Regions from separate parts of the Streptomyces sp. NPDC020884 genome, predicted to be linked through region 2. Evidence: predicted binding sites of a transcription regulator. Region 2 holds the regulator's gene; each other region holds the start of a gene.
What was found. The regulator HrcA, encoded in region 2, represses chaperone genes, less so after heat shock. The targets are predictions, from matches to a motif close to TTNGCACTCNGNNNNNCNGAGTGCNAA.

Region 1: groL (chaperonin GroEL) is a predicted target of HrcA. The motif match lies at 2,644-2,670, and genes of this name have one in related genera.
Region 3: groES (co-chaperone GroES) is a predicted target of HrcA. The motif match lies at 2,140-2,166, and genes of this name have one in related genera.

Annotation. Positions count from the first base shown of each region.
Region 1 covers NZ_JBIRRY010000003.1:686,636-694,279, reverse strand. Annotated here, with positions in the region: SAM riboswitch class I at 46-173, shown strand; gene thrC (threonine synthase) at 192-1,496, shown strand; gene ACH4UK_RS14155 (MoaD/ThiS family protein) at 1,529-1,807, shown strand; gene ACH4UK_RS14150 (cold-shock protein) at 2,250-2,456, shown strand; gene groL (chaperonin GroEL) at 2,834-4,456, shown strand; gene ACH4UK_RS14140 (hypothetical protein) at 4,665-5,216, shown strand; gene ACH4UK_RS14135 (keywimysin-related RiPP) at 5,734-5,856, shown strand; gene ACH4UK_RS14130 (asparagine synthase-related protein) at 5,907-7,644, shown strand, end outside.
Region 2 covers NZ_JBIRRY010000001.1:941,787-949,430, reverse strand. Annotated here, with positions in the region: gene hemW (radical SAM family heme chaperone HemW) at 1-208, shown strand, start outside; gene ACH4UK_RS04430 (ABC transporter substrate-binding protein) at 224-3,100, opposite strand; gene ACH4UK_RS04425 (DUF3097 domain-containing protein) at 3,250-4,068, opposite strand; gene ACH4UK_RS04420 (MBL fold metallo-hydrolase) at 4,190-4,921, opposite strand; gene hrcA (heat-inducible transcriptional repressor HrcA) at 5,087-6,103, shown strand; gene dnaJ (molecular chaperone DnaJ) at 6,104-7,243, shown strand; gene ACH4UK_RS04405 (nitronate monooxygenase) at 7,376-7,644, shown strand, end outside.
Region 3 covers NZ_JBIRRY010000003.1:236,281-243,924, forward strand. Annotated here, with positions in the region: gene groL (chaperonin GroEL) at 1-1,576, opposite strand, end outside; gene groES (co-chaperone GroES) at 1,675-1,983, opposite strand; gene ACH4UK_RS11915 (polysaccharide deacetylase family protein) at 2,278-3,201, opposite strand; gene ACH4UK_RS11920 (methyltransferase domain-containing protein) at 3,334-4,557, shown strand; gene ACH4UK_RS11925 (hypothetical protein) at 4,578-5,264, opposite strand; gene ACH4UK_RS11930 (VOC family protein) at 5,355-5,819, opposite strand; gene ACH4UK_RS11935 (MFS transporter) at 5,948-7,432, opposite strand; gene ACH4UK_RS11940 (TetR/AcrR family transcriptional regulator) at 7,536-7,644, shown strand, end outside.

The sequences.
Region 1 (7,644 bases), on a different contig from region 2:
GTCGGACCGTACATAAACGCCTGGATCGAAGATTCAGTGCCATAGAGCTCATCCAGAGGGACTGAGGGAACGGCCCGTTGAAGTCCCGGCAACCCTCCTGCCGACCGCGAGGTCACGGTGGGGAAGGTGCCAATTCCGTCTTGTGACGAAATGCGTCGCGAGGAAGATGAGGAGAAAGGGCCTCCGCCATCATGGCTGTTCAGACCGTTGCAGGTAACACCGCTTCTGCCGCCACCCCGTCCGTGGATCTCGGTCCCGCCGTGGCGCTTTCCTGCCGCGAATGCGGCGAGCGTTTCGAGCTCGGCCCCCTCTTCGCCTGTGCGTCCTGTTTCGGGCCGCTGGAAGTGGCCTACGACCTGCCCACCGGCTCCCCGGAGGAGCTGCGCAAGCGCATCGAGGCCGGCCCGGACAACATCTGGCGCTACGCCCCGCTGCTGCCGGTGCCCGCCGACGTCGCGGAGAAGCCCAACATCAACCCCGGCTTCACCAAGCTGGTCAAGGCCGACAACCTCGCCCGTGAGCTGGGCGTCACCGGCGGTCTGTACGTGAAGGACGACTCCGGCAACCCGACGCACTCCTTCAAGGACCGCGTCGTCGCCATCGCCGTCGAGGCCGCCCGCGCCTTCGGCTTCACCACCCTCTCCTGCTCCTCCACGGGCAATCTGGCCGGAGCCGTCGGCGCCGCCGCCGCCCGCGCCGGACTGCGCTCGTGCGTGTTCATCCCGCACGACCTGGAGCAGGGCAAGGTCGTCATGGCCGCGGTGTACGGCGGTGAGCTGGTCGGCATCGAGGGCAACTACGACGACGTCAACCGCTTCTGCTCTGAGCTCATCGGCGACCCGCTCGGCGAGGGCTGGGGCTTCGTCAACGTCAACCTCCGCCCGTACTACGGCGAGGGCTCCAAGACCCTGGCGTACGAGATCTGCGAGCAGCTCGGCTGGCGGCTGCCCGACCAGATCGTCATCCCGATCGCGTCCGGCTCCCAGCTCACGAAGATCGACAAGGGGTTCCAGGAGCTGATCAAGCTCGGTCTGGTCGAGGACCGGCCGTACAAGATCTTCGGCGCCCAGGCCGAGGGCTGCTCCCCGGTCTCCGCCGCCTTCAAGGCCGGTCACGACGTGGTGCGCCCGCAGAAGCCGAACACCATCGCCAAGTCGCTGGCCATCGGCAACCCGGCGGACGGCCCCTACGTCCTGGACATCGCCCGCCGCACCGGCGGCGCGGTGGAGGACGTGAACGACGAGCAGGTCGTGGACGCGATCAAGCTGCTGGCGCGCACCGAGGGCATCTTCGGCGAGACGGCGGGCGGCGTGACGCTCGGCGTGACGAAGAAGCTGATCGAGGCCGGTGTCATCGACCCGTCGCTCACCACCGTCGTGCTGAACACCGGTGACGGCCTCAAGACGCTGGACGCGGTCGCCGCGACCTCCCAGGCCACGGCGACGATCAAGCCGAGCCTGGACGCGTTCCGCGCCGCGGGCCTCGCCGCCGCCTGACCACCCCGACCGAAGGAAGAAGGGCACCCACCATGAGCGTCAAGGTCCGCATCCCCACCATCCTCCGCACGTACACGGGCGGCCAGGCCGAGGTCCCGGCGGAGGGCGCGAAGCTCTCCGAGGTCATCGAGTCCCTGGAGAAGGACCACCCCGGCATCGCGGCCCGCGTCCTGGACGACCAGGGCAAGCTGCGCCGCTTCGTGAACGTGTACGTCAACGACGACGACGTGCGCTTCGAGGGAGGCCTGGACGCGGCCACGCCGGACGGCGCGGGCGTCTCGATCATCCCCGCGGTGGCCGGCGGCTGCTGAACCGCCCCCGGGCCGCCCCGCGGCCCCACCGCACCACCGCGTCACCGACGTTGCCCCCTCCGCACCAGAAGCGGAGGGGGCAATTCTGCATGGTTGAGCACGGTACAGTTGGGGAAGCACCTTCCGCTGTTCGTGCGGCCCGCATATGAGAATGCGCCCGGCCCCGATAAGAAGCAGCCAAAGTACGTGAACCTCTTGTGGCATAAGTGGCCTTTGCCTGGCCCGACTTGCCCGTAAATTTCACTGAACCCACATATTCGCGCGTTCTGCTGTGCCCAGAATTCTCGTCCGATTGACCTGTTGCAGAGGGCAGTTGGGCGGATACATTCGGCCGCGGTCGACGCGCTGCGGCGCCGCGCACCCTCTCCTGTCGGGGGGTGAGTTCCGACCCGGGTCCGCGAAGTGCGGTCCCGTGCAAGGGCCAGTAATAGGGGAGTTAGGCATGGCTCAGGGCACCGTCAAGTGGTTCAACGCGGAGAAGGGGTACGGCTTCATCGCGGTCGACGGTGGTGCGGATGTTTTCGTCCACTACAGCGCGATCCAGATGGACGGGTACCGCACCCTCGAAGAGGGTCAGCGAGTTGAATTCGAGATCTCGCAGGGCCAGAAGGGGCCCCAGGCCGACATGGTCAAGCTCGCCGTCGGCTGAGCTCGGCGCGGTCGTCCGACGACACTACTCACGCACGCAGGGCCCGACCCCGGATCAGGGGATCGGGCCCTCCGTGCGTCCCGGGACCGGGGCGGGGCCCGGGGTGAGGGCCAGGTGAGGGCCGGGGTGAGGGCCTGATCGATCTCCGCATCGCGTCCCTCGTCCTGTCCACATCCGACGGGGGACGCTTGCACTCGCAGGGGTCGAGTGCTAATCATTGGCGTTAGCACTCTCCAGGTGAGAGTGACAGAAACTTGGACCGGGCCGGTGAGGCCCGCAGGTGCGGTGGGGCAAGGAACCACCACACAGGCAGGCCGTCCGTCGCGGGCGCCTCTCGGTCCGGAGAAATCCACCCCTGTCCGGGAGGACCACTTCACATGGCCAAGATCATCGCGTTCGACGAGGAGGCACGGCGCGGTCTCGAGCGCGGGATGAACCAGCTCGCCGACGCCGTCAAGGTCACCCTCGGCCCCAAGGGCCGTAACGTCGTCCTCGAGAAGAAGTGGGGCGCGCCCACGATCACCAACGATGGTGTTTCCATCGCCAAGGAGATCGAGCTCGAGGACCCGTACGAGAAGATCGGTGCGGAGCTGGTCAAGGAGGTCGCCAAGAAGACGGACGACGTCGCCGGCGACGGTACGACCACCGCCACCGTTCTGGCTCAGGCTCTCGTCCGCGAGGGTCTGCGCAACGTCGCCGCAGGCGCCAACCCGATGGCCCTCAAGCGGGGCATCGAGAAGGCCGTCGAGGCCGTCTCCGCCGCTCTGCTGGAGCAGGCCAAGGACGTGGAGACCAAGGAGCAGATCGCTTCGACCGCCTCCATCTCCGCCGCCGACACCGAGATCGGCGCCAAGATCGCCGAGGCGATGGACAAGGTCGGCAAGGAAGGCGTCATCACCGTCGAGGAGTCCCAGACCTTCGGTCTGGAGCTCGAGCTCACCGAGGGTATGCGCTTCGACAAGGGCTACATCTCGGCGTACTTCGCCACCGACATGGAGCGTATGGAGGCGTCGCTCGACGACCCGTACATCCTGATCGTCAACTCGAAGATCGCCAGCGTCAAGGACCTGATCCCGCTGCTGGAGAAGGTCATGCAGTCGGGCAAGCCCCTGCTGATCATCGCCGAGGACGTCGAGGGCGAGGCGCTCTCCACCCTGGTCGTCAACAAGATCAAGGGCACGTTCAAGTCCGTCGCCGTCAAGGCTCCGGGCTTCGGCGACCGCCGCAAGGCCATGCTCGCGGACATCGCCATCCTCACCGGTGGCACCGTGATCTCCGAGGAGGTCGGTCTCAAGCTGGAGAACGCCGGCCTGGACCTGCTCGGCCGTGCCCGCAAGGTCGTCATCACCAAGGACGAGACGACGATCGTCGACGGCTCCGGTGACAGCGACCAGGTTCAGGGTCGCGTCAACCAGATCCGTGCCGAGATCGAGAACTCCGACTCGGACTACGACCGCGAGAAGCTCCAGGAGCGTCTCGCGAAGCTGGCCGGCGGCGTGGCCGTCATCAAGGCCGGCGCCGCCACCGAGGTGGAGCTCAAGGAGCGCAAGCACCGCATCGAGGACGCGGTGCGCAACGCCAAGGCCGCCGTCGAGGAGGGCATCGTCGCCGGTGGTGGCGTGGCTCTGCTCCAGGCCTCGGCCGTCTTCGACAAGCTCGACCTCACGGGCGACGAGGCGACCGGCGCCAACGCCGTGAAGCTCGCGCTGGAGGCCCCGCTCAAGCAGATCGCCGTCAACGGTGGTCTCGAGGGTGGCGTCGTCGTGGAGAAGGTGCGCAACCTGCCGATCGGTCACGGTCTCAACGCCGCGACCGGCGAGTACGTCGACATGATCGCCGAGGGCATTCTCGACCCGGCGAAGGTCACGCGCTCCGCTCTGCAGAACGCCGCGTCCATCGCCGCGCTCTTCCTCACCACCGAGGCCGTCATCGCCGACAAGCCCGAGAAGGCCGGCGCGGCCGCTCCGGGCGGCATGCCGGGCGGTGACATGGACTTCTGATCGGCCACGGAGGCTCCGGCCTCCTGACGCACGATCGGTCGGTCCCGAGTACGTCCCAGGGACGTCTCGTGCACGTCCCACAGGGGCGGTACCTCCTTCGCGGGGGTGCCGCCCCTGTGGCGTGCCCGGGACAATGCGGTGAAGGCGAAACCGTCCGCGCAGGGGCGCGGGCGGTGCGGGGAACACGGGGACGGGGGACGGGGTGGCCATGGGCGCTGTGGGGACGCGGGGCGGCGGGGCCGCTGCGCGGGAGCACGGCCGGCGGGGCGGGGGCCGGTGGGACGGGCGGCGGCTCAAGGCGGCCTCGTACCTCCTGGGCGGGACCGTGCTGTTCGCGCTGGGACTGCTCGTCGTGGTGACCGGCACGGGCCTCTCCGGCCTCCTCGGCATGCGGGTCGAGACCTTCGGCCGGATCGACTGCCACGACACCCGGGCCGAGAAGGGGCAGACCGTCTGGCACTGCTTCGGCGAGACCCCCGCCCAGCGGCCCGCCAACGACGCGGAGCGCGCCCGGGTCGCCCGGGAGTCGCTGCGCGCCCATGTGGACGGCACGCCGAGGTCGGCGCGGATCGAGCGCAGCCGGATCCTCTTCGCCGACCACGACGGCCGCACCGACCCCGCGACGATCACCGCGACCCAGGTGTTCGACGGCGGCCGGTGGTACGCCCACTCCGCCACGGTCGTCGGCTACGGCATGATCCCGCTGCTGCTGGGCGCGGGAACGGCGGCCTGGGGCGGCTACCGGCTGCGCGGGCGGTAGCCGCGCGGGGGCGGTGCACGGTTCCGGCATGGCCGAATGGCTACTTGTAGCGCTCCGGGCCGTACGGCACCGCGCATGCACCCGGTTCCGGCGATGCCGGTGGCGTTCCGGCCGCCCGTGGGGCAGGGCCGCCGCGAAGGCCCCCGGGCCCGGTCCACCGTGGTTCCCCGGTGGTTCCCCCGTTCCGCCGGAGGCGGCCGCCTCTCTTGGCAGCTCACTGCCCGGTCCGGCGGCCACGCCCAGCCATTGGTTCAGTCCACTCACCCTCGGCGTCCCGGTGCTGTGCGACTGCACATGCCGACCGGCCGGCGCCCGGAGACGCGGTGGGGCGGCGCTCTGGTCGCTCGCGCTATCCAGCCAACTTCGCACGGTAAGTCGGAATCATGCGTTGGCGGTTCGGCGGCGGGACATGATGGCTCTGGTGTCCACGTGGTGAACACCCGTTGCATCAATAACTTCAGTTATGCGGACGCCAGTTGGGCATAACGGTCGTCAACCGCACAGAAGGGAAGGTGTCATGAAGCAGCAGAAGAAGGTTTATGTGAAGCCGTCGCTGTTCAAGCAGGGCGACTTTTCGAAGAAGACCGCCGGGTACTTCTACGGCTCGTACAAGGAGTACTGGGTCCGCCGCATCATCTGATCCGCCGCCCGGATTCCTGCGCACTGCTCGAGAACTTCCGAAAGGTGAAGATGTCCGGCCACCTGCGTGACTTCTTCGTCGTCCTGCCGGACAGCACGGCGGGAGCGGCGGTGGCCGGGCAGCTTCCGCCGACGACGGACCGGACGCTGACCGTCGCCCACCCCTCGGGGCGGCCCTGGATCGTCGCCCGCCCGCTGGTCCGCACGGTCAGTCACCTCGCCCGCGGCGGCGACGCCCTCGTCCTCATCGGACCCGACCGCGTCCCGGACACCGTGCTCGCCGGCCTCCTCGAAGGGGCCCGCGACCGGGCCGGCCTGGAGCGCCGCCTCGCCCGGCTGCCCGGCCTCCACCACGTGCTCGCCCGGCTGGACGCGGAGACGTGGATCCGGGGCACCGCCTCCGGACTGCGCCGGATCTACCACACCCGGCACCCGCAGGCCGGAACCATCGCCTCCGACCGCCCGGCCGCCCTCGCCCGGCTGACCGGCGCGCCCCTGGACGACGGAGCGCTGGCCCTGCGCCTGCTCGACTTCCTGCCGCACCCCCTGAGCCGCCGCGTCCTGTGGCGGGGGGTGCACGAGACCGGCGCCGGGTACGGCCTGGCCCTGCCCGTCGCAGCACCGGGCACGGCCGCCGTCCCCGGCCCCGCGGAGCACCGCTGGTGGGAGCCGCCGCCCGCCGAACTCCCCCTGGCGGAGGGGGCCCGAAGGCTCGGCGACGCCGTCGCCGCCTCCGTACGGGCGCATGTCGGCGGCCTGGACCGGATCAGCTGCGAGCTGTCCGGCGGCCTGGACTCCACCGCGCTCACCTTCGCCGCCCGCGCGAGTGGCCCCGCCGAGCTGTCCCTGCTCACCGTTGCCGCCCGGGACCGCGGCAGCGAGGACGAGGCCTGGGCGCGCAGGGCGGTGGCGGCGGCCCGCAAGGACGCCGACGCCACCGCCCTGCACCACCACGTCGTCCCCGCCGACGACGCCCCCTACTTCTACGCCGACCTCGCCTCCACCGCCGACGAGTTGAACGACGAACCGCTCCCCGTCGCCCCCGGCCGGGCCCGCGCGCACCTGCTCCTCAGCCGCGCGCACGCCACCGGCTCGCGCTACCACCTCACCGGCTACGGCGGCGACGAACTCTTCCTCGGCCTGCCCCACGCCTACCAGGACCTCTTCCACGGCAACCCGGTCACCGCCTGGAGTCACCTCGGCGGACTGCGCCACCAGCTCGGCTGGCCGCTCCTGCCGACGCTGAAGGCCCTGCTGAACCGCTCCGCGTTCCCCCGCTGGCTGGCCGGGGCGGTCACCGCCGAACCCCAGCCCGTCACCCGCACCCCGCTGCTCTCCTGGGGCGTACGGCAGTCGCTGCGCCCCTGGTTCACCGAGCACGGCCGCGCCCTGATCACCGAGGAGTTCAAGGCCGCCGCCGAGCACGCCGAGCCGATCGACCCGTGGCGCGGACGGCACGTCGACATCGACGCCGTACGGATGGGGGCGCGGCACTTCCAGGCGATGGAGGACATCGGCATGACGATCGGGCTGCCGGTCGCCGCGCCCTTCTACGACGACCGGATCCTGGAGGCGACCCTCGCCGTGCGCCTCCCGGAGCGGATCAGCCCCTGGCGCTACAAGCCGCTGCTCGTCGAGGCGATGCGCGGGGTGGTCCCGGCCGCCCTGCCGGACCGGACGACGAAGGACCACATGTCCTGCGACGAACACCGGGGCCTGCGCGAACACGCCCCGGAACTGGCGGACCTGTGGACCGGCTCCCGACTCGCCGAACACGGCCTGGTCGACG
Region 2 (7,644 bases):
GGACCGCCGGGTCGAGCGGATCCTGCTGGAGCTGCGGCTGCGCGAGGGCTGCCCGCTCTCGCTCCTCAAGCCCGACGGCCTCACCGCCTCCCGCCGCGCCCTGGCCGACGGGCTGCTGGACCCGGAGCCGTACGGGAAGGGCCGCGCGGTCCTCACCCTGCGCGGCCGGCTCCTGGCCGACGCGGTCGTCCGCGACCTGGTCGACTGACCCCGGCGGGCGAGCTCACGGCTTGCAGTCCTTCGCGGTCAGCGGGGGCGTGACCCCGGCCGGCTTGCCGCACACCAGGGTCCGCTCGGCGCTCGGCCCCGGCCGGACCACCTTGACGATGTTGAGGCCGTGCACATTGTCCGAGACCGAGGACCGCTCCCGGCTGAACGAGATCGTCCCCGTGGGCATGCTGTTGAGGTCCACCGTGTGCAGCGTCGCCCAGGTCTCCGCCGCGCTCCGGCGCTTGTCGCCCCGCGCCGCGGCGTCGTACAGGGCGGCCGTCGCGCTGTAGGAGATGACGGTCTGCCCGCTGGCGAACAGCTCGTCCTCGTACGCCGGACGCCCCGAGGCGAGCGTGGTGACCTCCCCCTTGGGGTGCAGCGCCCGCAGCGTGCGGTACGCGTCCCCGTAGAAGCCGAGGTTCTTTCCCCGGTCCAGCGGCGCGAGCGAGCTGTGGTAGAGCGTGACGTTCGTCGCGATGGACGTGCTGTCGTCGAACGTGCCCTTCGTCAGATCGTCCCCGGTGAACACCGTCATCCGCCGGTCCGAGCACCCGGTGGTCTCCGACAGGCCCCGCATCAGCGTCGGCACGTCCTCGACCCGCCCGGCGAAGTACAGCGCGTCGGGAACCCGCTCGGCCCGGCAGATGGTGGTCAGCGGGGCGTTCAGGCTCGCCCCGCCGACGAGGTCGTACATCACGTCCTTGTCCAGCGCGAAGCCCGACTTCTCCAGCATCTCCTTGCCCGCCGCCCGCTGCTCGGCGGTGTACCGGTCCAGGTCGCCGTTGTCGTCCCGGCGCGAGAGCACGATCGCCTGCGGGCGGTCCAGGCCCTTCGCGATCTGCCGGGCGATCAGCCCGAGCGCGTACGTCTGCTCCTCGTCCGTCGCCGCGAGGCCGAAGTAGTTGGGGTGCTCGCGGGGCATGTCGCTGCTGGAGTTCGTCGTGTTCACCAGCGGCAGCCCGGCCTCGCGCAGCAGCTTCGTCGCGTAGTCGCTCTCGTTGGTATTGCGGCCGAGGCCGACCACGCCGACCACCGTCGGGTCCCGCCGGGCCACCTCGATGATCTTCCTGACGGCGGTGAGCTGCCGGAGCATGTCCTCGCCGCCGTTGGCGGTCAGCACCCGCAGCTTCACCGACCGGCGCACGGTCTTGTTCACCGCCCGCTGCTGGAGGTAGACGCCGGTCAGCTCCTCCAGGCCCTTGCGGGTCGCCTCCCGGTCCTTGCCGGTGGCGGTGAGCGGACCGGCGTACACGACCGTCACGTACGCGTCGCCCGCCTCGATGTCGGCGTTCTCCTCGCGGATCTCCTGCTCGATCCGCTCGAAGGTGATGCCCTTCCCGGCCCCGTTCAGCTCCAGGTCGTTGCCCTGCGCGAAGAGCACCTCGGGCGCGGTCGCCACCCCGACGCACTCCCGGTCGCCGTCCTGCCCCTCCCAGATCGCGTCCGTGTTGCGGTCGGTCAGCGGCCCGTGGCAGTACGTCTCGCGCCAGTGCCCGGCCCACAGGAACGCCCCCAGCAGACTGCCCACGACGACCACCGCGATGCTCGCCCGTGACATCGCCCACCACGCCCAGGTGCGCCGCACCCGGTGGGTGACGAGCTGCGCGTGCGCGTGTTCATGGGTCAGCTTCTCGGTGGACAGCGGCAGCAGGAGCACCCACGCCAGGGTCGCCGCCGCCACCGGCGACTGGCCCAGACTCAGATCGTCGACCCAGCGCTTGTAGCGGGCGCGGGCCCCGGAGGAGCCGGCCGGTGCCCCGGGACCCGGCCGCTCCGGGGGCAGCGGCGGGGTGTGCCGCATGATCTCGGGGGCCGGCAGCGAGGCGAGCAGCAGCAGCGGGTCCACCTCGCTGCGCCGCGACCGTACGTTGTTGATCGCGTTGATCAGCAGGATGCCGCCGTTGTCCTGGGTGGCCCGGGGCAGGAACACCACCGGCGGGACCGTGCGCTTGCTGCGCCGCCAGTCCAGCGAGTGCGGGCGGTAGTTGTGCCGCAGGTCCTCCAGCAGCGCCTGCACCCGCAGCTCCAGATGGAACTGGCGCGCGTGCTCGTCGCCCGCCCCCGCGTCCGCCACCCGCTCCGCGACCGCCGCCGCCCGCGCCCGGATCACCCGCCACGAACCGCTCGGCGAGACCCACGACCAGCCGTCCGACGGATAGCCCGTGCTGGACGCGGCCAGGGACGAGGTGGTGGCGAACCACCGGCTGGCCCGGCGCAGCCACAGCAGCGGCGGCGCGGCCCGGCTCGCCAGGCCCACCACGGCCAGCCCGATCAGCGCGACGGCCGCCACCAGGGCGGTCAGCAGCCAGTCGATCTCCCCGAGCAGCACGCTGAGCAGGGCGATGAAGAGCGCGCCGACGAACGTCTCGGGCCGCACCGACTCCCGCAGCGAGTTCCACCAGGTGCCCCGGCGCGGCCGGCCGGCCCGCCAGCGCAGCCGGCTCAGCTGTTCCAGAATCCTTTCCCCGCGCACCTCGGAGGGGTTCCCGTCGGACTGCTCGACCACCGTCGCGGTGGCCTGCTCGATCGCCCCGAGCAGTCGGGAACGGGGAAAGGCGAAGTTCTTGTACTGGGTGTTCTCGCGGGTCTCCCACGGCTTCTCGGAGAGCGTGCGCACCATGTCGAGCGCCGCCTCGTAGGGGGTGGGCCCCTCGCCGTCCAGCAGCCGCACCGGCACCCGTCGTAACTCGTTGGCGCTGTGCACCTGGTGGACGACCCGCTCCACCCGGGCGTCGATCTCCGGGCCGGCCCCGGCGTCCGCCGCCTGGGCCACCACGAGGGGCATCACCGGCCGGTTGACCCGGTACCGGTCGATCAGCTGCTGCATCAGGTGGAAGACGGCCGAGGCCGCCTCGTTGTCCGCACTGTCCCGCCAGACCTCGCGCACCATCGACCCGTCCCCTTCCCCCGTGAGCCCTTCGGCCCGTGAACCGCCTGCCCGTTCTTCCCTCTCACTAACCGATGGTGCGTGGGGGACGCAGGCATTCACAGGGATCGGTACGTGATCCTCTTCAACGGGTCGGCGTCAGGCCCCGGACATCAGTCCGGAAGGGTGACGAAGTCAATCAATTCCTCCACCCGGCCCAGCAGTTGGGGTTCGAGGTCCTTGTAGCTGCGGACCTTGGACAGGATGTGCTGCCAGGCCGCCCCGGTGTTCTCCGGCCACCCCAGCGCCCGGCACACGCCCGTCTTCCAGTCCTGCCCCCTCGGCACCACCGGCCAGGCCTCGATCCCCACCGAGGACGGCTTCACCGCCTCCCACACGTCGATGTACGGGTGCCCCACCACCAGCACATGCGCGCCCGTCACCCGCTCGGCGATCCGGGACTCCTTGGAGCCGGGCACCAGATGGTCCACCAGCACCCCCAGCCGGGCGTCCGGCCCCGGCGCGAACTCCCCGACGATCGCCGGAAGGTCGTCCACGCCCTCCAGGTACTCCACGACCACGCCCTCGATGCGCAGGTCGTCGCCCCACACCCGCTCCACCAGCTCGGCGTCGTGCCGGCCCTCCACATAGATCCGCCCGGCCCGCGCCACCCGGGCCCGCGCCCCGGGCACCGCCACCGAACCGGAGGCCGTACGGGTGGGGCGCACCGGGCCGCCGGGCCCCGGGCGGACCAGCGTGACGGCCTTGCCCTCCAGCAGGAAGCCGCGCGGCTCCATCGGGAACACCCGGTGCTTGCCGAAGCGGTCCTCCAGGGTCACCGTGGGCCCCTGGGCCGTCTTCTCGCAGCGGATCACCGCCCCGCAGAAGCCGGTGGAGACCTCCTCCACGACCAGGTCGGGCTCGGCGGGCACCTCGGGCACGGGGGCGGACCTCTTCCACGGCGGGGTCAGGTCCGGCTGGTAGCTGCGCATGGCACGACGATAATTCGCGCCGCCCGTACGGCCATTCGCGCCCCGCCCGCGACACGCGGTGACCGGCCCGGTCCCCGTACCCCTCCGCGCCTCCCTCGCGCCCCCTCCGGCCCCCAGTGGCTCACGCCACCGCGAACCGCTCCGCCAGCGACGCCCGCTGCGCCCGGACGAACGCCGCGTCCACCACCGCCCCGTGCCCCGGCACGTACAGCGCGTCCTCGCCGCCCAGGGCCAGCAGCCGCTCCAGCGCGGCCGGCCAGCGCGAGGTGATCGCGTCCGGGCCCGCCTGCGGCTCGCCCGACTCCTCGACCAGGTCGCCGCAGAACACCACCGGAGGCCCGCCGTCCGCGCCCGGCACCAGCGCCACGAGGTCATGGCCGCTGTGCCCCGGGCCCACGTTCACCAGCAGCACCTCACGGCCGCCGCCCAGATCGAGCGTCCAGTCGCCGCACACCTCGTGGTGCGGGACCACCAGCGTGTCCACCGACCGGGCCGCCTCGTCCTCCGGGATCCCCTGGTGCACCGACGAGGCGCACAGCCCCTCCGCCTCGTCCCGCATCAGGGCGCCGACGCCCACCGCCCCGTACACCTGGGCCCCGGCGAACGCGGCGGTGCCCAGCACATGATCGAAGTGCGGGTGGCTCAGTGCGATATGCGTCACCCTCCGCCCGAGCAGCGCCTCGGCCTGCCGCCGCAGCTCGACGCCCTCGCGCAGCGTGGCGCCGGTGTCGTACAGCAATACGCCGTCCGGCCCGGCGACCAGCCCGGCGGTGGCGTCCCAGCCGGGGAGCCGCCGCCTGCCGATACCGTTGCCCAACCGCTCCCAGCCGAAGTCTTCCCAAGCGACGTCCATACCAGGACGCTATCGGCAACGACCTGCGCAGTCTCGTGGGAGCGTGGCCGGTCGCCCTTGCCCCGGCCCCACCTCACCCCCGTACACTGACCGCGGGGATTGCTGGCACTCGAACGCACCGAGTGCCAGACAGACACCGGAGAGACACAGCTGGAGGTGTGCGCGATGCTCAGCGAACGCAGACTCGAAGTGCTGCGCGCCATCGTCCAGGACTATGTCGGCACCGAGGAGCCCGTCGGCTCCAAGGCGCTGACCGAGCGGCACCGGCTCGGGGTGTCCCCGGCCACCGTCCGCAACGACATGGCGGTGCTGGAGGACGAGGGCTTCATCGCCCAGCCGCACACGAGCGCGGGGCGCATCCCCACCGACAAGGGGTACCGCCTCTTCGTCGACAGACTCGCGGGCGTCAAGCCGCTGTCCTCGCCCGAGCGCCGGGCCATCCAGAACTTCCTCGACGGCGCGGTCGACCTCGACGACGTGGTCGGCCGGACGGTTCGGCTGCTCGCGCAGCTGACCCGGCAGGTCGCCGTCGTCCAGTACCCCTCGCTGACCCGCTCGACGGTGCGGCACGTGGAGCTGCTGGCGCTCGCCCCCGCCCGGCTGATGCTCGTCCTCATCACGGACACCGGCCGGGTCGAACAGCGTATGATCGACTGTCCTGCGCCGTTCGGCGAGGCATCGCTCGCGGATCTGCGGGCCCGGCTCAACAGCCGGGTCGTCGGACGCCGCTTCGCGGATGTCCCGCAGCTGGTGCAGGAGCTGCCGGAATCCTTCGACAGCGAGGACCGGGGAACGGTTTCCACGGTTCTTTCCACCCTCCTCGAAACACTGGTCGAGGAGACGGAGGAGCGGCTGATGATCGGCGGCACCTCCAACCTCACCCGCTTCGGACACGACTTCCCGGTGATGATCCGGCCGGTGCTGGAAGCACTGGAGGAACAGGTCGTCCTGCTGAAGCTGCTCGGTGAGGCAACGGACTCCGGCATGACCGTACGAATCGGGCACGAGAACGCCCACGAGGGACTCAACTCCACGTCCGTCGTCGCGGTCGGCTACGGTTCGGGCGACGAGGCAGTCGCCAAACTCGGCGTGGTCGGACCGACCCGCATGGACTACCCCGGAACGATGGGAGCGGTACGCGCAGTGGCACGTTACGTCGGACAGATCCTGGCGGAGTCGTAAGTGGCCACGGACTACTACGCCGTACTCGGCGTGCGCCGCGACGCATCTCAGGACGAGATCAAGAAGGCATTCCGTCGGCTCGCCCGCGAGCTGCACCCGGATGTCAACCCCGATCCGAAGACCCAGGAGCGGTTCAAGGAGATCAACGCCGCTTACGAGGTGCTCTCGGACCCGCAGAAGAAGCAGGTCTACGACCTCGGCGGCGACCCGCTCTCGGCCGGCGGCGGAGGCGGTGGCGCGGGCGGTTTCGGAGCCGGCGGCTTCGGCAACTTCTCCGACATCATGGACGCGTTCTTCGGCAACGCCGCGCAGCGCGGGCCCCGTTCGCGGACCCGGCGGGGCCAGGACGCCATGATCAGGCTGGAGATCGACCTCAACGAGGCGGCCTTCGGCACCACCAAGGACATCCAGGTCGACACGGCGGTCGTCTGCACCACCTGCAGCGGCGAGGGCGCGGCCCCCGGCACCTCCGCCCAGACCTGTGACATGTGCCGCGGCCGCGGCGAGGTCTCGCAGGTCACCCGGTCCTTCCTGGGCCAGGTCATGACCTCGCGCCCCTGCCCGCAGTGCCAGGGCTTCGGCACGGTCGTGCCCACCCCGTGCCCGGAGTGCGCCGGTGACGGCCGCATCCGCTCGCGGCGCACCCTGACCGTGAAGATCCCCGCGGGCGTCGACAACGGCACCCGCATCCAGCTCGCCGGCGAGGGCGAGGTCGGCCCCGGCGGCGGCCCGCCCGGCGACCTGTACGTCGAGATCCACGAGCTGCCGCACGCCGTCTTCCAGCGGCGCGGCGACGACCTGCACTGCACGGTCACCATCCCGATGACCGCCGCGGCCCTCGGCACCAAGTGTCCGCTGGAGACGCTGGACGGCCTGGAGGAGATCGACATCCGGCCCGGCACCCAGTCCGGCCAGTCCGTGCCCCTGCACGGCCGCGGGATCACGCATCTGCGCGGTGGCGGCCGGGGCGACCTGATCGTCCACGTCGAGGTGACGACCCCCTCCAAGCTCGACGCGGAACAGGAACGGCTCCTTCGGGAGTTCTCCAAGCTGCGCGGCGAGGAGCGGCCCCTGGGCCAGTTTCAGCCAGGTCAGCAGGGGCTCTTCTCCCGTCTGAAGGACGCCTTCAACGGCCGCTGAACCGCTTTAGGCCTTTCACCGCACCGCCCGCCGGTTCCCTACCGGCGGGCGGTGCGTCGTACGGCGGGAGAACCGGTCAGGCCGTCGGCTGGCTGATTCGGCCCCGTGCACGGGACGTGGCACGATGCGGTCATGTCCTCCGAGTTGACCGATCTCTGCCGGTATCCGATCGTGCAGGCCCCGATGGCGGGCGGCGCGTCCGGACCCCAGCTCGCCGGGGCCGTCGCCGGGGCCGGCGGGCTCGGATTCCTGGCCGCCGGGTACAAAACGGCGGACGGGATGTACAACGAGATCAAACAGCTGCGCCGGCTCACCGGCGGGCCGTTCGGCGTCAACCTCTTCATGCCGCAGCCCACGCTCGCCGACCCCAGCGCCGTCGAGGTCTACCGCCACCAGCTCGC
Region 3 (7,644 bases), on a different contig from region 2:
CCGGCTTCTCGACGACCAGGGTCTCGGTCGTGAGCAGCAGCGACGCGATGGACGCGGCGTTCTCCAGGGCGGAGCGGGTGACCTTGACCGGGTCGATGACGCCGGCCTTGACCAGGTCGCCGTACTCGCCGGTGGCGGCGTTGAAGCCCTGGCCCTTGTCGAGCTCGGAGACCTTGGAGGTGATGACGTAACCCTCGAGGCCGGCGTTCTCGGCGATCCAGCGCAGCGGCTCGACGGCGGCGCGGCGGACGACCGCGACACCGGTGGCCTCGTCGCCGGTCTTGCCGAGGTTGCCCTCCAGGACCTTCACCGCGTGGACGAGGGCGGAGCCACCGCCGGAGACGATGCCCTCCTCGACAGCGGCGCGGGTCGCGGAGATGGCGTCCTCGAGGCGGTGCTTCTTCTCCTTGAGCTCCACCTCGGTGGCGGCGCCGACGCGGATGACGCACACGCCGCCGGCCAGCTTCGCGAGGCGCTCCTGGAGCTTCTCGCGGTCCCAGTCGGAGTCCGTGGACTCGATCTCGGCCTTGATCTGGTTGACGCGGCCCTTGACGTCGTCGGAGTTGCCCCCGCCGTCGACGATGGTCGTGTCGTCCTTGGAGACGGTGACGCGGCGGGCGGTGCCCAGCACGTCGAGACCGGCGCCGTCGAGCTTGAGGCCGACCTCCTCGGCGATGACGGTCGCACCGGTGAGGGTGGCGATGTCACCGAGCATGGCCTTGCGGCGGTCGCCGAAGCCCGGGGCCTTCACCGCGACGGCGTTGAAGGTGCCACGGATCTTGTTGACGACGAGGGTGGAGAGCGCCTCGCCCTCGACGTCCTCGGCGATGATCAGGAGCGGCTTGGAGGCGCCGGCCTGGATGACCTTCTCCAGGAGCGGGAGCAGCTCCTGGATGGAGCCGATCTTGCCCTGGTGGATCAGGATGTACGGGTCGTCGAGGACGGCCTCCATACGCTCCTGGTCGGACACCATGTACGGGGACAGGTAGCCCTTGTCGAAGGCCATGCCCTCGGTGAACTCCAGGTCCAGACCGAAGGTGTTGGACTCCTCGACGGTGATGACACCGTCCTTGCCGACCTTGTCCATCGCGTCCGCGATGAGCTCGCCGACCTGGGTGTCCTGCGCGGAGAGCGCGGCCACGGCGGCGATGTCGGACTTGTCGTCGATCGGGCGGGCGGTCGCGAGGAGCTCCTCGGACACGGCCTTGACCGCGGCGTCGATGCCCTTCTTCAGGGCGGCCGGGGAGGCGCCCGCGGCGACGTTGCGCAGGCCTTCGCGGACGAGCGCCTGGGCCAGGACGGTCGCGGTGGTGGTGCCGTCACCCGCTACGTCGTTGGTCTTGGTCGCCACCTCCTTGACGAGCTGGGCGCCGAGGTTCTCGTACGGGTCGTCGAGCTCGACCTCACGCGCGATGGTGACACCGTCGTTGGTGATGGTGGGAGCGCCGAACTTCTTGTCGATGACGACGTTGCGGCCCTTGGGGCCGATCGTCACCTTGACCGTGTCGGCAAGCTTGTTGACGCCGCGCTCAAGGGCGCGACGGGCGTCCTCGTCGAACTTCAGAATCTTCGCCATGGGCTGTGTTTCCCTCTCAAACGAACTGCGCCCCTCGCCGCCCGGCTAGTTATTTCGCAGGGGGCCAGGGGCGCAGAACACAAGCAAACGTGGGTGAATTACTTCTCGACGATCGCGAGAACGTCGCGGGCCGAGAGGACGAGGTACTCCTCGCCGTTGTACTTCACCTCGGTGCCGCCGTACTTGCTGTACAGGACGACGTCGCCGGTCTTGACGTCGAGCGGAAGACGCTCGCCGTTCTCGAAGCGGCCCGGACCGACGGCGAGGACGACGCCCTCCTGGGGCTTCTCCTTCGCGGTGTCCGGAATGACCAGGCCAGAAGCCGTGGTCTGCTCGGCGTCGAGCGGCTGGACCACAATGCGGTCCTCAAGCGGCTTGATCGCAACCTTGGAGCTGGTGGTCGACACGATCCGGTCTCCCCCTTCGGAGATCTCACGGGGTTTAACAGTCTGTGGGCGGCGACCAGACCGATCCGTCGTCGCGGGTGCCGGACCTGCCCTGTCGCGCAAGGTGGTGCTGGCACTCTCCAGGGGGGAGTGCCAGACCTGAGACTATGACCGCGATTAGCACTCGGTCAAGCGGAGTGCCAATTCACCACCCTCGCGCCGCCCCGGCCAGGGCTCCGGCCGGGGCTCCTGCCGGGCCGTCTTCGGGACAACGCGGGGGCGGGGTCGTGCGTTCCACGCGACGGGACGGGCCGGTCAGACGTAGTCCTCCAGCTTCGCCACCGCGTACCCCTTGTCCGTGATGGTCTTCATGACCCGGCGGATCATGTCGGGCATCGAGCCCTTCCAGTCCTCCTTGCCCCGGAAATGGGTGAGGACGATGTCGCCGGGATGCAGGTCCCGGTCCCACTCGCGCCACTCCATGTGGTCGGGGAAGGCCTCGGAGGACCACAGGGGCACGGCGGTGATCCCGCAGGACTTGGCGACGACGAGGGTGTCGCGGTTGTAGTTGCCGTAGGGCGGGCGGAAGAGGGTGGGCCGCTTCCCGTAGTGCTTGAGGATCTTCTCCTGCTGGTCGCAGATCTCCCGCTTCTGCTCGGCGTAGGAGAGGCCGGGCAGATAGCGGTGGTTGAGGGTGTGGTTGCTGATGGTCACCCCGCGCTGCTGCATCTTCTTGAAGTAGCCGTAGTCGTCGCTGATGACGTAGTCACTGAGGAACGCGCTGTAGGGGATGTCCAGTTCGGTCATCATCCGCAGCAGCTCGGGGTCCTTCTCCGCCCCGTCGTCCATCGTCAGGAAGACGATCTTCTCCTTGGTCGGGACGGTGGTGAAGACGGGCGGCAGCCCGGCGTCGTCCCGGACCTCGAACCCCTTGCGGGTGGTGATGCGCGGCTTCACCTTCGGCGGCTCGGGGGCTGCGAGCGGCGTCTTGGCGAGCTTCCACTTCTTCGCGGCGACGGCGCGTGCGGCCTGTTTCTTCCTGAGCGCCTCCGCGTACGTGTCGAGGGCGCGGGCGGGCCCGGCCTGCGGGGCGGCCTCGCCCTGCTGGCCGGCGGCGGGCTTCGCGGGTCCGCCCGGCGCTCCCGCGCCGCCGCCGCCCGCCTCCGCCGCGCATCCGGAGGCGACGGCGGCGGCCAGCAGGGCCGCCAGCACGACGACGCCCGTTCTGTGACACTTCATGGCTGATTTGTCTTTTTGTCGTACTAGCTGCATGGCGCCGCATCCTGCCAGCCGGGGGGCCGTGCGCCCTTTCGACACCGCGAGCGGCCCCGCCCCGTCCCCCGGCCGGCCCACATCCGCGCACCGGCCACAATGGACCGGGTGAACGCAACGACCCCCGCCGCCCCGTCCGGCGACCCCGCCCGCGCCGCCTTCGCCGCGCTGCGCACCCCCGAGGGCGAGCAGCTGCTGGCCGAGCTGCGCGACCACGACCCCGCCGACGAGCTGGCCACCGCGACCCGGCTGCGCCGCACCCACCCGGCGGAGCTGGTGTCGGCGGCGCTGGGCCAGGCGCGGCTGCGGCAGCGGGCGGTGGCGAAGTTCGGGGCCGAGGACGCGTACCGGATGTTCTTCACGCCCAACGGCGTCGAGCAGGCCACCCGCACCTCGGTCGCCGCCCACCGGGCCGCCCGGTTCGCCGGGCTCGGCGTGCGCGGCGTGGCGGATCTGTGCTGCGGCATCGGCGGCGACGCCCTCGCGCTGGCCCGCGCCGGAATCTCCGTCCTGGCCGTGGACCGCGACCCGCTGACCGCCGAGGTGGCCCGCGCCAACGCGGAGGCGCTCGGTCTGGACGGGCTGATCGAGGTGCGGTGCGCCGATGTGACGGAGATCGACACCGCCCCGTACGACGCGGTCTTCGTGGACCCGGCCCGGCGCGGCGGACGCGGCAGGATCTTCGACCCGGAGGCCTACTCACCGCCCCTGTCCTGGGCGACGGCCGCCGCGCTGAAGGCTCCCAGGGCGGCTCTGAAGATCGCCCCCGGCATCCCGCACGAGGCGATCGGCCCGGAGGCGGAGGCGGAGTGGATCTCGGACGGCGGCGAGGTGAAGGAGGCGGTGCTCTGGTACGGGGAGGGCTTCGCGCCCGGCGCGTTCCGGGCCACCCTGCTGCCGTCCGGGGCGACCCTGACCGCCCCGGCCCCGCTGCCCGCCCCGCCCGTGGGCCCGGTCGGGCGCTATCTGTACGAGCCGGACGGTGCGGTGATCCGGGCCCATCTGGTCGCCGACATCGTGGAGCGGTGCGGCGGCCGGCTGGTGGACGAGACGATCGCGTACGTCACGAGCGATGTGCCGTACTCCTCCCCGTACGTCTCCGGGTACGAGATCACCGACCGGCTGCCGTTCAACATGAAGAAGCTGAAGGCGCTGCTGCGGGAGCGGGAGGTCGGCGTACTCACCGTCAAGAAGCGCGGCTCGGCGGTCGAGCCGGAGGAGCTGCGCCGCCGGATGAAGCTGAGCGGACGGAACGCGGCGACGGTGCTCCTGACCCGGGTGGCGGGGGCTCCGACGATGCTGATCGGCCACCCGCTGGGCTGACCCGGGGCGCCGGGAGCGCCTCAGCGGTGGCCGGGTCCGCCCAGCGCCTCAGCGGTGACCGGGCCCACCGGCGCGAGTGACGGGCCCATCAGGACGCCCACCACCCAGCGGCGGTGCGCCAGGGCCGTGACCGCGCCGGTCAGCGCGGTCAGCCAGGCGATCATGCCGACGCCCATCACCAGGGCGACCAGCCCGTACGTCTCCCGGCCGGGCCGCGCGCTCGCGGGCCCGATCACACAGAGGGCGAGCCCCACCGCGCCCAGAACGAACGACAGCAGCAGCCAGGTGAGGCTCATCCCGGGCATCCGCAGCCGGCGGTCGCGCTCCGGGTCGCGGCCCAGGGCGCCCCACGCGGCGAGCAGCGCGCGGACCTTCCGGTCCCGGACGACGCCGAGGCAGCCGAAGGCGACGGCCGGGATCAGGACCGCCGCTCCGATGACCAGACTGACGACGCCGCCGACGACGCTGGTGAAGTCGACCAGATCGAGGGCCTGTTCGAACATGACGATGCCCGAGCCCACCAGGCTCCAGCCGATCGCGGCGAGCGCCGACCACATGCCCAGCAGCCCGAGCCGCCCCGGCCCCACGTGCATCCTCACCAGCTCGCCCAGGACCACCGCACGGTCGGCGAGCATCGCCTCGCGGTCGGGCCAGGAGCGGATCTCGACAGGCGGAGGGGGCGGCGGAAGCGGGGCACGGCGCGGCATGGGCAGAACCCTACCGATCCGGCCCCGGAGGGCCGCCCGCCCGTTCGGGCCCGCGGACCGCCCCGGTACGGCCCCGGGGCGCGCGTCCGTTCAGGCGTCGCGCAGCGCCTGGATGTCCAGCTTCTTCATGCCGAGCATGGCCTTGATGGCCCGTTGCGCCCTCGCCCGGTCCGGGTCGGTCACCAGCTGCTGCAGCTCGTTCGGAATGACCTGCCAGGACACCCCGAACTTGTCCTTGACCCAGCCGCACTCGCCCTCCTCGCCGCCCTCGGAGAGCGCGGCCCAGAACCGGTCCACCTCGGCCTGGTCGGCGCAGTCGACGGAGAGCGAGATCGCCTCGGTGAACGGGAACTGCGGTCCGGCGTTGAGCCCGATGAAGTCCTGGCCGGCGAGCCGGAAGTCGACGGTGAGCACGGAACCCGTCTCGCCCGGGGCCTCACCTTCGTAGTAGCTGATGTTCCCGATGCGGGAGTCCCCGCCGAAGATCGCGACGTAGTGCTCGGCGGCCTCCTTGGCCTTGCCGTCGTACCAGAGACAGGGGGTGATCTTCTGCATGGTCTTCTCCTCGCCGGGCCGTCCACGCGTCCGGGCCGGCCGGTCCGGACGTCGTGGAAGGTAGACCGGCCGCGCCGCCCGAACTCATCGGACACGCCCCGGTCCCCTCGGTCCGCACCCGTGCGGGCTCAACGGGCGGCGGCGTCGCCCTCGCGCTCCGCCGCGACGGGCTTCGGGGCCACCGGCTGCCCACCGCCGCCCCGCGGCTCGGCGGGCAGCAGGGCGTACGCCGCCGCCGCGGCCACCGCCAGCAGCCCCGCGGCGGCCCAGAAGGCGGCCGCGTACCCCGAGGACAGCGCGGTGAGCCCGGTGTCGCCACCGGTGAACCGGGCGGCGAGGGTGACCAGGACCGCGAGGCCGAGCGAGCCGCCGACCTGCCGCGAGCTGTTCAGCAGCCCGGAGGCCATGCCGGTCTCGCCGGGGGCCACGTCGGTCGTCGCGGCCGTGCCGAGCGGGACGAAGCACAGCCCGATGCCGAAGGAGCAGAGCAGCGACGGGCCGAGGATGGAGAGGAGGAAGCCGCCGTCGACCGTGGCGGTCGCCGCGAACCAGGCCATCCCGAGCGCCGCCAGCGTCGCGCCCACCGTCATCAGCCGCCGGATGCCGAGCGCGGCGACCGCGCGGGTGGCGAGGACCGAGCCCGCGACGACGCCCACACAGAAGGGCAGGAAGGCGAACCCGGCGGCGGTCGCCCCGAACCCGAGGACCAGCTGCAGGTAGAGCGAGACGAAGTAGAACGCGCCGAACTGGGCCGAGGCCAGCAGCAGGCAGAAGAGGTTCGCGGTCAGCACCGGCCGCCCCTTCAGCAGTCCGGGCCGGAGCAGCGGGGAGGCGGTCCGCAGCTCGACGGCGATGAAGGCGGCCAGCAGGAGCACCGCGACGCCGAGGGTGCCGAGGGTGGTCGCCGAGCCCCAGCCGTGGTCCGAGGTCCGCACCAGACCGAGGACCAGCAGCGTCGTCCCGGCCGTGACCAGCAGCGCACCGGCCACGTCCAGCCGCGCCCCGGTCCGCCGCCCGCCGACGGGTCCGGTGCGTGCGGCGGCGGCCAGCGCGAAGGCGACGATCGGCACATTGACCAACATCACGGACCGCCAGCCCGTCGCGTCGGTGAGCACCCCGCCCGCCAGCACCCCGACCGCGCCGCCCGCCGCGCCCGCCATGCCCCACAGCCCGAGCGCCCGGGAACGGGCGGGCCCGGCCGGGAAGGCGAGGGTGATCAGGGCGAACGCCACCGGGGCGAGGGCCGCCGCGCCGACGCCCTGCACCGCGCGCGCCGCCACCAGCGAACCGGGCGACCAGGCGAGCCCGCCCGCCAGGCTGGCCAGACCGAACAGCACCAGACCCGCCATCAGGACGCGGCGGGGCCCGGCCAGGTCGGCGAGCCGGCCGCCGAGCATGAGGAGTCCGCCGAAGGCGAGGGCGTAGGCGTTCACGACCCACAGCAGCCCGTCCCCGCCGAAGCCGAGGTCCCTGCGGATGTCGGGCAGCGCGACGTTCACCACGGACATGTCCAGCGACACCAGGAACTGCACCGTGAGCGCCACCACCAGCAGCCATCGCCCGTGCCGCGCCGCCCCGTCCGTCTCCGACCCGCCTGTCACCGTGCCGTCCATGACGCGCCCTCCCCTTCGCCACCCTCGATCGAATAATTACCATACACGTATAGAAATCAAACCCGCCGATACGGAGCAGCACCCGAAAGGGGAGAATGCCCAGGTGTCAGGCAGCGAGAAGACCGCGAAGAAGAAACCGGTGGGCCGCCCCCGCCGGCTGGACCCGGACGTGATGGTCGCCACCGCGCGCCGCATCGTCGAGGAGGAGGGCG